Regions from separate parts of the Janthinobacterium sp. JC611 genome, predicted to be linked through region 1. Evidence: predicted binding sites of a transcription regulator. Region 1 holds the regulator's gene; each other region holds the start of a gene.
What was found. The regulator FNR, encoded in region 1, switches genes on or off when oxygen is low (the NO sensors DNR and NnrR bind a similar motif). The targets are predictions, from matches to a motif close to TTGATNNNNATCAA.
Positions count from the first base shown of each region.

Region 1 (3,287 bases):
CGAGGATTTGCTGCAGGCGCTGGGCGTCGCCCACGAGGCGCCGCGGCACGTCGGGCTCGACGGCGATGGCCAGTTCCAGCTCCTTCTCGCCCGCGTTCATCGTCATCGTCGTGGCCAGGGTATTCATGACTTCGTCGAGGTCGAATTCGACGGGCGACAATTCCATGCGGCGCGCCTCGATCTTCGAATAGTCGAGCACGTCGTTGAGAATGCCCAGCAGCGACTGGCCCGCCACGCGCACCATGGTCAGATACTTGCGCTGTTCCGTATCGAGCTTGGTATTGCCCAGCAAATACACCATGCCCAGCACGGCATTGAGGGGCGTGCGGATTTCATGGCTCATGTTGGCCACGAAATCGCTCTTCGCGCGGTTGGCCGCCTCGGCCCGGTCGCGCTCCTGTTCCAGCTCGGCCGCGCGCGCTTCGAGTTCCTGCTGCAGACGGTCGCGTTCGCTCATCAGGCCGTTGAACGCTTCCGTCAGTTCGCCGATCTCGTCGCGCTGCTGCACCGGCACGGGGGTGAAGCGGCTGCCGCTGGTGCGCAGGGCCAGCAGGGTATCGCGCAGGCGCACCAGCGGCGACAGCAGGCGCACGGTGACCCAGCCCAGTACAAAGGCGGCCAGCAGCGAGGCGAGGATGCTCCACAGCACCAGCCGGTACAGCACGCCATCGAACGGTTCGAAGGCATCGTCGACGGGCAGCGAGGCGGCCAGCAGCCAGTTCACCGATTTCAGGCGCTTGAAGCTGTTGACGGCCGTGATGCCGCGGCTGTTGGTGCTGACCATGCTGCCTTCGCCGTCGTCCTGCAGCAGCTGCGTGGTGGCCAGGTTGGCGTTCGGCTGGCGCGGCTGCAGCAAGCGGCTGGTATCGGGGTGCAGCACGTAGCGCGGCACGGCGCCGCGCGTGAGAATGAAGTAATAGCCGCTCTTGCCGATCTTTTCCGAGCGCAGGCGCCCCAGCAGGTTGTCCTTGTACAGGCGCAGCACGCCGATCACGACGCCGGCCACCTGGCCGTCGGCGGCCAGCACGGGCGCGACCATCTGCACGATGGGCATGCCGCTGGACTTGCCCAGCATCGGTTCGGTGATCATGGGCTGGCGCGTGCGCAGCACGGCCTGGAAGTACTCGCGCTCGGCGACGTTGATGCCGGCGCGCCCCGCCACCTTCGGCATGTCGGCCACGATGGCGCCTTGCGCGTCGAGCACCAGCACGTCGTCGAACAGCACCAGCATCGAGCGGCGCGCATAGTATTCGCGCAGCTTGTCCGGCTGGGCGATCAGCTCCGGCGGCTGCTGTTTCGCCGTCAGGGCGACGATCTGCAGCAGCATGCCCAGCTTGTCGTCGAGCTCGGCAGCGGTGCGGGTGATCAGGGACGCCTGTTGGCTCAGCAATACGCGGGTGAAGTCGTCGCGCATGTGCCGCACCTGGATCATGGTGACCAGCGCGATCATGGCGATCGAGGTCAGGCTGGTGGCCAGCGCGACTTTTGCTTTAATGCCGAGAGGCTTCATGATTTCCTTTTCAGTACCGTGCGGCACAGGCGGCAGATAATGCTGTTAGGAATTTTCCTATCAATACATCAACTTGGCAAGCATCGCCACGCAAATGGCCTTCCCCGCCTGGGCTTTTGACGATGTTGCCATATAATTAAAGGCTGGAGATCGTTTTTCAGCGAAATTGCGGTGAAATTGGCACACGGCAACCGTGTATGCAGTAAACTCGTTGTTGCATTTTCTAAAAGGTACCGACATGACTGAAGCGCTACTCACTCCCACCTTGCCCACAGTGAACGTGGAAGCGTTGCGTGCGCGATGCTCGACCTGCAGCATGCATCAATTGTGCCTGCCGATGGGCCTCGATATGGGCGATATGGACAGGCTGGACCAGATCATCGGCCGTCGTCGCAAGATCGCGCGCGGCGCCTCGCTGTTCCGCATCGGCGACCCGTTCCAGAACCTGTACGCGATCCGCCTGGGCCACTTCAAGACCTACCAGATCAATCCGGGTGGCGAGGAGCAGGTGACGGGTTTCCAGATGGCGGGCGAATTGCTGGGCATGGACGCCATCAGCGCCGACCGTCACCACTGTAACGCGGTGGCGCTGGAAGACAGCGAAGTGTGTGAAATTCCGTTTTCCAGCCTGGAACAATTGCTGGGCAATATGCCGACCCTGCTGCGCCATTTCCACCGCATGATGAGCCAGGAAATCACGCGCGAGCAAAGCGTGATGCTGTTGCTGGGCAATATGCAGGCGACGCAGCGTTTTGCCGCCTTCATCGTCAACCTGGCGTCGCGCTACGAGGCGCGCGGCTATTCGGGCAGCAAATTCCAGCTGCGCATGTCGCGCGAGGAAATCGGCAACTACCTGGGCCTGACCATCGAGAGCGTCAGCCGCCTGCTGTCCAAGTTCAAGAAGGAAGGCTGGCTGCGCGTCTCCAACCGCGAGATCGAGATCCTGCAGCCGGCCAAGTTGAAAGCCATAACGGCCGGCACGGACACCTGCAAGTAACAGCACCGTCAAAACCTACTGCGCGTCGCGCTTTGCGGTCTGCGATGCTCGCTGGCTCGGCGCCCCCGTGCATAGCACAGCTGCGCTTCTCAACCACAAATCACGGCCGCTCGCTACGGTTTTCCCGGCACTGTACGTTACAGTTCTTCATCCGCATGCAGCGCGATGCTGCGTTGCAGCGGCCAGGTCCAGATGCCGGACAGGCGCCACTCGCGTTTGTCGTTTTCCACCAGCACTTGCCAGCGGCTGCGCTCGAGCATCGGCAGCGCGACGGAAAAATTGCCGGCCGCATCGGGTTGCACCAGCAGCTTGATATCCTTTTCCGGTAACGTCGCATGCGCCAGGTGCAGCTGCAAAGGCCCCTGGTAAGCCTTGCCGAAGCTGTGCACGGAACCACTGAGGCGCGCCGACGCCACGTCGTACGACAGGCTGGTATCCATCGCCAGGTCGCTGGCGACCGTGTCGCGCTTCAAATCCTGGTTGATCGCCTTGCCCTGCTTGTAATAATCGCCCACCACCAGCGCATCGGGCTGCGTAAACGCGATATAGCCCATGAAGCTGCCGACGACCACGGACAGGCCGGGGCCGATCATCAGCAGCCATGGCCAGCGATGCTTGTACCACGGTGCAACGGGCGCTTGCAGTTTCAGACTGTCGGACATGCTATTTCTCCTGTTTAATCAGCCAGTCCCCATGCGGGGACCGGCCTTCCTGCAACTTCGTGGCGGCGGCGAGGGCACCCGGTCCCCGTCCGCCTTTCCTTGTTAACGCGGCACGATG
Region 1 is NZ_JAFLJN010000085.1:66,301-69,587, reverse strand. Features, by position in the region: gene J0O65_RS27080 (response regulator) at 1-1,510, opposite strand, end outside; gene fnr (fumarate/nitrate reduction transcriptional regulator Fnr) at 1,749-2,507, shown strand; gene J0O65_RS27070 (FixH family protein) at 2,645-3,169, opposite strand; gene ccoG (cytochrome c oxidase accessory protein CcoG) at 3,272-3,287, opposite strand, start outside.

Region 2 (3,287 bases), on a different contig from region 1:
GCAGCCTGGTTGGCGGCCTGCACGGATTCGCCGGCCACTTCCAGCAGCGCGTCAAGCTTGACGGCGTCGACGCGGATGCTGTCTTCCTTGACGGGTGCGGCATGGCGCACTTCCGGCCGCTCTTCGCGGCGTTCCGCGCCATCCCAGGCCTTGGCGGCCGGCTTGGCGGCAGCGGCAGGCGCGGCAGGCGCGGCGGCCACGACGGCAGGCGCGGCGGCGGCGGCGGACAAGGGCGCGGCTGCGACGCGGCTGGCCTCGGGCACGACGGCGTTATACATGCCTTCCCAGTCCAGGCCATCGGCGCCGGCGGTGGCAACGGCGGCGGCAGGCGCCGCCACGGCAACTTCGGCCACCTCGGCAACGGCCACGGCCGCTTCCGCCACCACGGCGGCGGCCGGCGCGGGCGCATCCATGCCCTTGCCCTCGATGGCGTTCGTCAGGATGTGTTCCAGCTCTTCCGGCATGGCCGGCAAGCTTTCCGGCGCGGCGCCATTGGCCAGTTCCGTCAGCTGGTCGGCCACGAAACCGGACGCCTGCAGCGCCGCCTCGATGGCGATCGGCGTCACGGGCGCGGCGCCCGTGCGCAGGGCGTCGAACAGGTTTTCCGTCAGATGGCAGGCCGCCACCAGCGCGGGCAGGCCCATGAAGCCGGCGCCACCCTTGATGGTGTGGAAAGAACGAAACACGGCATTTAGTGTTTCCTTGTTGTCAGGATCACGCTCGAGGCGTAATAAGTGCTCTTCAACATTAACCGCAAGATCCATCGCCTCAACGACGAAATCCTTGAGCATATCGTCCATTAGAATCCCAAATCCGCAAGAAGGTCGTCTACATTATCCTGGTCCAGCGCCACCGACGGCACGGACGGGCCCTGCATCAGCGGCACCGGCTTTTGCGCCAGTTTTTCGCGCACTTCGGCCGGCGCGTTGTCGCGCAGCAGTTGGGCCAGCTCGTTTTCCACCGTCTTGGTGATGTTGACCACTTTTTTGATCAGCTGGCCCGTGATGTCCTGGAAGTCCTGCGCCATCATGATTTCCAGCAAGCGCGCTTTCTCCGCCTCCGTCGCTTCGGCAACGGCTTGCGCGAACTGGCGCGAATCGCCGGCCAGGGCCTTGAATTCTTCCAGGCTCAGCTTGCCGTCGAACAGGTCCGTCCAGCGGACGTCCATGTCCTTGGCCTTCTTCGACAGCACGTCTTGCGCCGGCATGCCTTCGTCGAGCGTATTGAGAACCTTGTTGGCGGCCTGTTCCGTCAGGGTGGCGACATATTCCAGGCGATCCTGGGCGTCGACGATCTGCGACGACGCTTCCGTCAAGGCCTTGTCGTAGCCCAGTTCGCGCAGCGAATCGTGCAGCAGGCGCACGATGCCGCCCAGGCGTTCGAACATCGGCTTGTCGGACTGGTCGACAGGGTCGGCTGCTTCGCCAGGCGCGTCGGCGGCAGGCGGCGCCTGCGGCGCGGCGGGCTCGACAGCCACCGGCGGCGCCACGGCGGCCGGCACGGCGGCGCTGGCCGACACGGAGTCGAACAGCGCGTCAAAATCGTCATCCGCGATCACGGCGGGAGCGGGCGCGGCGGCCGGCGCCGGCGTGGCTACGGCCGCGCTTTGCGCGGATACTTCATCGAATAATGCATCGAAATCATCAGCGGCGTTGGTCATATCCCTGCTTCTCCATAATTTGTCAAAATTCCGCCTGAACTGTGCGTTTTACAGACTGATACCCACAATTTCTCGATTAAGATGATTTGAGGCAATACCGCTGCGATGGTGCGAGTGTAGCAGGGCGCCGCCCTGTTGGTAAATCTCAAAACGCGCTTCCTGGTGCAAAGCAGGCCCACCAGAGCTTTTCCACCAGGAAATAAGTGTTCCTGCTGTTGTATTTTGAAATACTACCATTGGCGTGCGTGCAAGACCACGCGGCGCACGAGAAATCCCGCACCCGGGCGCCTGCGCAACAGCACCGCAAGGACGTCATTGCAGCTAAAACACGATCTTTCTGCCAATGTTGTCTATACTGAAGGTGCAATAGTATTGATAATTATCAAGTCTTTACATGAATACAATGCTGCCGCCACGACTACAATAAGAGGCGTTGCGCGCGCTGAGTCACTGCCAAAGGACCTGCCATGTATAAGAAAATTCTGATCGCCACGGACGGCTCCACCGTCTCCAACTTGACAGCCTGTGCCGGCGTTGCCTTTGCCGAACAGATGCACGCCGACATCCTTGCCGTGTACGTGGCGCCCGAGTACCAGTACCCGGTCTACATCGAAATCATTCCGCCAAGCTATCCCAGCGAAGAGGAATACCGCATCGCCATGCGCAAGGCGGGCGCCGACCACTGGCAGCCCATCCTCGACGCGGCCGCCAAGCGGGGCCTGCAAGCGACGGGCTTGACGGCCTTTTCCGACAGCCCCGCCCTGAAAATCGTGGAAGTGGCGCAATTGCAGCAATGCGACCTGATTTTCATGGGTTCGCACGGCCGCAGCGGCTGGGGTCAGTTGCTGCTGGGCAGCGTGACCAACAAGGTGCTGTCGCACTCCAAATTGCCCGTGCTCGTGCATAGGCTGATCAAGGAACCTCCAGCAAAATAGGAGGTCACATGGCCACGGGGCCGCCATTGCTGGCGCATCAAAAAAAGGCATAGTGCGGCCGCTTCGGTTAAAATGACAACGTTTCTCGTTTCTTAACATTTGATTGTCCGGTCACGGACTGCCCAGATTGCCTGCCTATGATACGTATTGTGATTGCCGACGACCACACCATCATGCGCGAAGGATTGAAGCGCATCCTTGACGGCGCGCCGGATATCGACATCGTGGGTGAAGCCATCGACGGTTTTGAAGTACTCAACCATGTGCGTCAGGGCGGCTTCGACCTGCTGCTGCTCGACCTGTCCATGCCGGGCCGCAGCGGCGTTGACCTGATCCGGCAAATCCGCAGCGAGGCGCCCAAGCTGTCCATCCTGATCCTCACCATGCACGAGGAAGAGCAATATGCGGTGCGCGCCATCCGCGCCGGCGCGCAAGGCTATCTGACCAAGGAAAGCGCGGGCACCCAGCTCGTGGGCGCCATCCACAAGGTGGCGTCGGGACGTCCCTACATCAGCGCCGAGGTGGCCGAGCAACTCGTGCTCAACATCATGATGCCGAACGAAAGCTTGCTGCATAAACAGTTGTCAGACCGTGAATTCGAAGTCTTTTCCCTGCTGGTGGCAGGCAAGTCGATCACGGAAATTGCCAACAATCTGCACCTGAGCGTCAAAACGGTGAGTACGCACAAGACG
Region 2 is NZ_JAFLJN010000081.1:250,510-253,796, reverse strand. Features, by position in the region: gene J0O65_RS26550 (chemotaxis protein CheA) at 1-800, opposite strand, end outside; gene J0O65_RS26545 (protein phosphatase CheZ) at 800-1,660, opposite strand; gene J0O65_RS26540 (universal stress protein) at 2,128-2,595, shown strand; gene J0O65_RS26535 (response regulator) at 2,733-3,287, shown strand, end outside.
Region 2: J0O65_RS26540 (universal stress protein) is a predicted target of FNR. The motif match lies at 2,033-2,046, and genes of this name have one in related genera.

Region 3 (3,287 bases), on a different contig from region 1:
CCCCGGTTGAAGGCCGTCACGGCCACTTTTTCATCGGCCGCGCCCGTGAATAAAATCTTCTTGCACGGCAAGTCACGCACGGCCTGGCAGAATTCCAGGCCATTCATCTGCGGCATCGAATAATCGACCACCAGCACGGAAGGCACGGCAAAGCGCTGCGCCTGGCCGCTGATGCGCCAGATGCGTTCGAGGTCGAGCGCCACGTTGCACTGGTCGGGCGGCAGGTTTTGCGTGTCGAAATTGACGTGCAGCGGCGTCTCGCCCAACTGGGGGCTGTGGCGCAGCCAGTGCAGCGCGCTGCTCGTGTCGTGGAAGGTCTGGCGGGCCAGCGCGGGATCGAGCTGGAACGCCAGGCTTTTCAGGAAGGAGTCGCTGTCATCGATCAATACGGTCAGGGTCGGATGGGTATAGACGGGCAGTTGCATGCGTCACCTTGCGCGATGGATGGATGGGAAACGGCTGGAGCGGGTCGTGGCTGGGGCTGGTGGAAACTCCAGCACGAAGATGGCATACGCGCCTTCGCGCGACACGCAGCGGATGCGCGCATGCCACGCCTGCAGGATTTGCCGGCACAGGGCCAGGCCGATGCCGCTGCCGTTGTGCGCCGGATAGGAATAGAAGCGGTCGAAGATCAGCGGCAGGCGGCTGGCCGCGATGCCGCAGCCCGTATCGATGAACAGCAGGCGCGGTGCGGGCCGCGCGCCATCGATGATGATGCGTACGCGGCCCTTGCTGGCCCGCTGGATGCCTTTCAGGGCGTTGCGCAGCAGGTTCAGCAGGATCGCCGCGCACAGCTCGGATTGCCCGTGGAAGGTGAAGTCGGCCCGCACGTCGACCTTGACGATGTCGCGCTGCGCCGTGCTGGTAAACGGGTAGCGGCGCAGGGCGGCGGCGACGCTGTCCTGCATGGCCACGCTCTCGATCGCTTCGAGCTTGCGGTTGACGGCCGTGGCGCTGAGCAGGAACAGGTCGATCATGTGGTGCATGTGGCGCACCTCGAACTGGATGCGCGCCAGCGCTTCCTGGCTGGCCGCGTCCGGCGGCTGGCCTGGCGCGCCGGGCGGCAGGCCCCGCTGCAGCCAGCGCTGCAGGCCCCGTACGTTCGCCTCGACGCTGACGAGGGGCGTGCGCAATTCGTGCGCCACGCTGCCCAGGCCGGCCGCCAGGCCCGCCAGCTTTTCCTGCGCGCCCACGTGGCGGCCCACCTTGACGACGGACAGGACGGCAATCGTGAACCAGTGCACGGGCAATTGCTGCAAGACGTCGCGGCTGAGCAGGTAGGCCGGGTCGCCGCGCACGGCAAAGGCCAGGCAGGCCAGCACGGTGCCGCTCAGGTAGGCCAGCATGGCGATGCGCGTATCGAAATGGAACAGCACGATCAGGGCCACCAGCAGCGAATGCACCCACAGGGCCGAGGCGTGGTTCATCAGGAACATATACGTGAAGAAGAAGGGCAGCTCGAACGTCAGCCCCAGCAGCAGGTACACGCTGAACCAGGTATTGCGGAAGCGTCCCGGCCACAGCGCGGGCAGGAACAGCAGCGCCGCCACGGCGCGCAGCAGGGGCGACTCATATTCCTGCGGAAAGACGTGCTGCCACAGCGCATAGTACAGGGGCATGCCCAGCGCGCCGATGACGGCCAGCGTGCGCACCTGGGTACGGCGTATCGGCATGTGTTCGATGGCGTCGTGGAAATGCAGGAAAGGCTGGAGCAGCCTGCCTTGCCAGCGTTTGTCGGAAGGGGACCGCACATGCTTCATGATGGGGGACACTTCGTTGAGGCGTATCAATGCAACATGATCGGCGGGTTCCTGCCACAAAAGATGCATATCGCCGTAACTGTTGAGATGGATCAATCTCTTGCCGAATGGCTCGCGCATGTTGGACGCGGTAGTTACCCCCGCAACCAATCAGGAGCCCTTATGCCGAACGCCACTTTTCCCCTGCCATCGCCTGCCATCTCCGCCGAACAGCAGCTGCCCGCCTTCGTGCGCGCGCGCATGGATGAACATTACGTCGAGCGCATCGGCAAGCTGCTCGGCGGCGAGCACTTGCACGAATGGCAGGCTGTGCCGGCCAGTGCGGTCATGCTGGCAGGCAATGATTACCTGAACATCGCCGGCGAGCCGGCCTTGCTGGCGGCCCAGGCCCGCGTCCTGCAGGGAGGCGGCGCCATGCTGATGTCGTCCGTGTTCCTGCAGGAAGGCAGCCGCCAGCACCGCCTCGAACACAAATTCGCGGACTATCTCGGCAGCGAGGCCTGCGTGCTGGCGCAGTCGGGCTGGGCCGCCAACGTGGGCTTGCTGCAAAGCCTGGCCGGCCCCGGCATCCCCGTCTACCTGGACATGCAGGCGCACGCCTCGCTGTGGGAAGGCGTGCAGTCGGCGCAGGCCGCGCCCGTCGCCTTCCTGCACAACGACGGCGCCCACCTGCAGCGCCAGCTCGACAAGCATGGCCCTGGCATCATCGTCGTCGATGCGCTGTACAGCACCAATGGCAGCGTGGCGCCCCTGCTGCAGATGGTGGAAATCGCCGAGCGCAGCGGCAGCATGCTGATCGTCGACGAGTCGCACTCGCTGGGCACGCACGGCCCGCAGGGCGCGGGCCTGGTGGTGGAACTGGGCCTGGCCGGGCGCGTGCATTTCCGCACGGCCTCGCTGGCCAAGGCCTTTGCGGGCCGGGCCGGGCTGATCACCTGTTGCGCCCGTTTCAAGGGTTATTTCCTGTCCGCCTCGCGGCCCGCCATTTTCAGTTCCTGCCTGCTGGAGCACGAGCTGGCGTGGTTCGACGCGGCGCTCGACTTCATCCGCGCCGCGGATGCCCGCCGCGCCGCCCTGCGCCGCCACAGCGTGCGGCTGCGCCAGGGGCTGATGGATCTCGGCTACAACGTCAGCGACGGCACGGAGCAGATCATCGCGCTGGAAGCGGGCAGCGAGCCCGATACCTTGATCCTGCGCAAGGCGCTGGAGCGGCACGGCATCTACGGCGCCGTGTTCTGCGCGCCGGCCACGCCGAAGAACCGCGCGCTGGTGCGCCTGACGCTGAATGCGGGCTTGCGCGAAGACGAATGCGCGCGCCTGCTGGCCGCCTGCGCGGCCATCCGCGACGAGACGGGCATGGCGCGCTGGCCGTCGACGCGGCGCCTGCGCAAGCTGGCGCTTGTGTAGGGGGAGGGATCAGCCGTTGGCGGGCGGGCTGCCGGCGATGCCGCCCAGCAGCAGTGACAGGGGCGCCAGCTGCTCTGCGCTGGCGCTGCCCAGCAATTCTTGCGCCAGCGCCTGCGCCGT
Region 3 is NZ_JAFLJN010000014.1:372,239-375,525, forward strand. Features, by position in the region: gene J0O65_RS10935 (response regulator) at 1-425, opposite strand, end outside; gene J0O65_RS10940 (sensor histidine kinase) at 429-1,760, opposite strand; gene cqsA (alpha-hydroxyketone-type quorum-sensing autoinducer synthase) at 1,923-3,167, shown strand; gene J0O65_RS10950 (MarR family winged helix-turn-helix transcriptional regulator) at 3,177-3,287, opposite strand, start outside.
Region 3: cqsA (alpha-hydroxyketone-type quorum-sensing autoinducer synthase) is a predicted target of FNR. The motif match lies at 1,843-1,856, and genes of this name have one in related genera.

Region 4 (3,287 bases), on a different contig from region 1:
GCCTTGAGCATGGAATTGGTGGCGATCGACTGGTCCATCTGCGCCATTTCCATGGTTTCCAGCACCGCCTTGCGATAGCCGGCCAGTGCCGTGATGGCTGCATCGACCAGGCTGCGCTCGGCGCCCGTGGCCGTGGAACGCAAGGTGGCCAGCTGGCTGCCGATGGCCGCGTGGCGTGCCTTGATCTGTTGTTCCAGTGCGTCGAGGCGGGCCTTGGCGAAGCTGCCATTCGTCCACGACAGCAACTGGTACATATTGCCATGCACTTGCCTGGCCTCGCCCAGTACGTCGGCGGCTGCCTTCAGATGCGTGATGCGCACCCGCACCATGTTTTCCAGCGAGGCATTTTGCCGCACCATGCCATACCAGGCACCGCTCGAGCTGAGTATCAGCAGCAGCAAGACCAGGGTGGGCGCCAGCAATAATTTTGGTCCGATGCGTAATTGATTGAGCATGCTTGACTCCCGGCGATGGCTGTTCCAAGCGCAGGCGGCGCGTCGCGTGCGCGCGCCGCCCCTGGCTTATTTTTTGTAGATCCCCGCTTCCAGCACCACATCGTTGACGCGCAGGATGTAGGTGGTCTTCGGCTCGATCTTGCCGCTGGTGGGGTTCTTGTACTGATAGTCGACCCAACCCTTGCCCTGCTTTTGCGCCAATTCAATGATTTCACGGCGATATTTCTTGCCATTCGCATCGGGCACATCCGTCAAATCCTTGCCCACGATGGAAGGATTGATGGGGTGGGCCAGCACGATGCCCGTCTTGATGTCGCGCATGTCCACATACAGCGAGCCCTGCACGAAGTCCGGGTCTTTCGCCGTAATCCTCTTCATCATTTCTTCTTTGCCATGCGCCTTCATGAAGGCGGCGCCCCGTTCGGCCATGGCAATGGCGTCTTTTTCCGTTGGTTCGACCGCGGCATTGACGCTGCCGCCGACAAATGCCAGGCACAGCAGGCTACCCGTGAATAAGCGTTTCATGAAAGCTCCTTGTGATATCGAGGGATATGTTGCCAAGTCGTAATTTACGTCGCCGGCGCTTTCCTCAAATTGCGATGGCACAAACTAAGGTGTTGCTTGTAGGCAGCGTGCAACGTATCGACGGCTTGTTGATATGTAGCAATTTGGTTCTGAATGGCAAGAACTATGATGACTTTCACAGCATGCCGAGGCGATGTGGCATGGGGGAGGAAGAGGCTGGAATTGGCTGGTATAGGGCTTATTTCATGAAAGTTATCGCTATTTACAGGCAAGGAGCCGATCGTGTCCGCACTCATTACCGAGCCGTCTTCACCCAAGTTCAAGCCGTACACGCGGCAAACGATTCAACAGGCGCGGCAGTGGGAATGGTTGCCGGAAGAGCAGCGCGAAGCCGTGCAAGTGGTCTCGCATGTCTTGCCGTTTCGTACCAATGCCTATGTGCTCGATCAGTTGATCGACTGGAGCAACATCCCCGACGATCCCATCTATCGCCTCGTCTTTCCCCACCGCGACATGCTGCCGCCCGAGCAGTACGCGCACCTGCGCGAGCTGGTGCTGGTGCAGCGCGATAAGGCCGCCATCGACGCCTATGTGCATGGCTTGCGGCTGGGCATGAATCCCCATCCGGCCGGCCAGATGACGCACAACGTGCCCCGGGTCAACGACGCGCCCGTGCGCGGCCTGCAGCATAAATATGCGCAGACGGTGCTGTTTTTTCCCAGCGCGGGCCAGACGTGCCACGCGTATTGCACCTTCTGTTTCCGCTGGCCCCAGTTCGTCGGCATGGATGACATGAAGTTCGATGCGCACGAGTCGCATGAGCTGGTCGCCTACCTGAAACTGCATCCGGAAGTGACGGACGTACTGATCACGGGCGGCGACCCGATGATCATGAATACGCGGCAACTGGCCGGCTACCTGGAGCCGCTGCTGGCGCCGGGCCTGGAGCACATCCAGAACATTCGCATCGGCACCAAGGCGGTGGCATATTGGCCGCAGCGCTTCGTGTCGGACCGCGGTGCGGATGACTTGATGCGGCTGTTCGAGCGCATCGTCAAGGCGGGCAAGAACCTGGCCGTGATGGGACATTACAGCCATGCCGTCGAGTTGCGCCAGGACATCGCCCAGCAAGCCGTGAAACGCATCGTCTCCACGGGCGCCACCTTGCGCATACAGGGGCCGCTGATTCGCCACATCAACGAAGATCCGGCAAGCTGGGCGGAACTGTGGCAGACGGGCACGCGCCTGGGAGCGATTCCGTACTACATGTTTGTCGAACGGGACACAGGGCCGCGTGGCTATTTCCAGTTGTCCCTGGCGAAGGCGCACGAGATTTTTCAGGCTGCCTACCAGATGGTGTCAGGCCTGTCGCGGACGGTGCGCGGCCCCTCCATGAGCGCTTTTCCCGGCAAGATCGTCATCGACGGCATCGTCACCATCAATGGCGAAAAACTGTTTGCCCTGCAATTTTTGCAGGCGCGCAACCCGGACTGGGTGCGCCGGCCGTTTTATGCGAAATTCGATGCGGAAGCGACGTGGATGGACGATTTGAAGCCGGCCTTCGGCCACGACAAGTTTTTCTTTGAAATGGATGACCCTGTGCCGCAGGTGCCGCACAAAATCATCCGCCTGGCAAAGGCCGCCTGAGCATGCCCGCCGCCGGTGCGCCTGCCCGTTCCGGCGTGGCCGTGTTTTGCCTGGTGTTCCTGCCGTTCGCGCTCGGACATTACCTGTCGTGCCTGCTGCGTGGCGTGAATGCCGTGCTGACAGCCGAATTGCTGGGCGCCATCGCCCTGACACCGGCCCAGCTGGGCCTGCTGACCAGCGCCTTTTTTCTCGCCTTTGCGCTGGTGCAATTGCCGGTTGGCATGGCGCTCGACCGCTACGGCCCCCGCACGGTGCAACTGTGGCTGCTGGCGCTGGCAGCGCTGGGCGTGTGGCTGTTCAGCCGGGGCCACAGCTTTGCCGAGCTGATGTGGGCGCGCGCCTTGATGGGGGCGGGCCTGGGCGGCTGCTTCATGGCCGCCGTGAAAGCGATCTCGTGCGCCATCGCGCCATCGCGCCTGCCTTCCGTGCATGGCTACCTGATCGCCGTGGGTGGCCTGGGCGCGGCCACGGCCACCATGCCCGTCAAGCTGGCCCTGCACTACACGGACTGGCGCGGCGTCTTCCTGGGTCTGGCGCTGGCGGCGCTGGCCATCGGCTTGCTGATCCGCCTGCTGTCGCCGGCCATGCCGGCCCCTGCCGCCGGCATGCGCAAGGTGAGCAAGGTCAGCGTCTGGAGCGTGTACCGCGATCCCGGGTTTC
Region 4 is NZ_JAFLJN010000001.1:110,009-113,295, reverse strand. Features, by position in the region: gene J0O65_RS00475 (methyl-accepting chemotaxis protein) at 1-455, opposite strand, end outside; gene J0O65_RS00470 (cache domain-containing protein) at 522-980, opposite strand; gene J0O65_RS00465 (KamA family radical SAM protein) at 1,263-2,627, shown strand; gene J0O65_RS00460 (MFS transporter) at 2,630-3,287, shown strand, end outside.
Region 4: J0O65_RS00465 (KamA family radical SAM protein) is a predicted target of FNR. The motif match lies at 1,109-1,122, and genes of this name have one in related genera.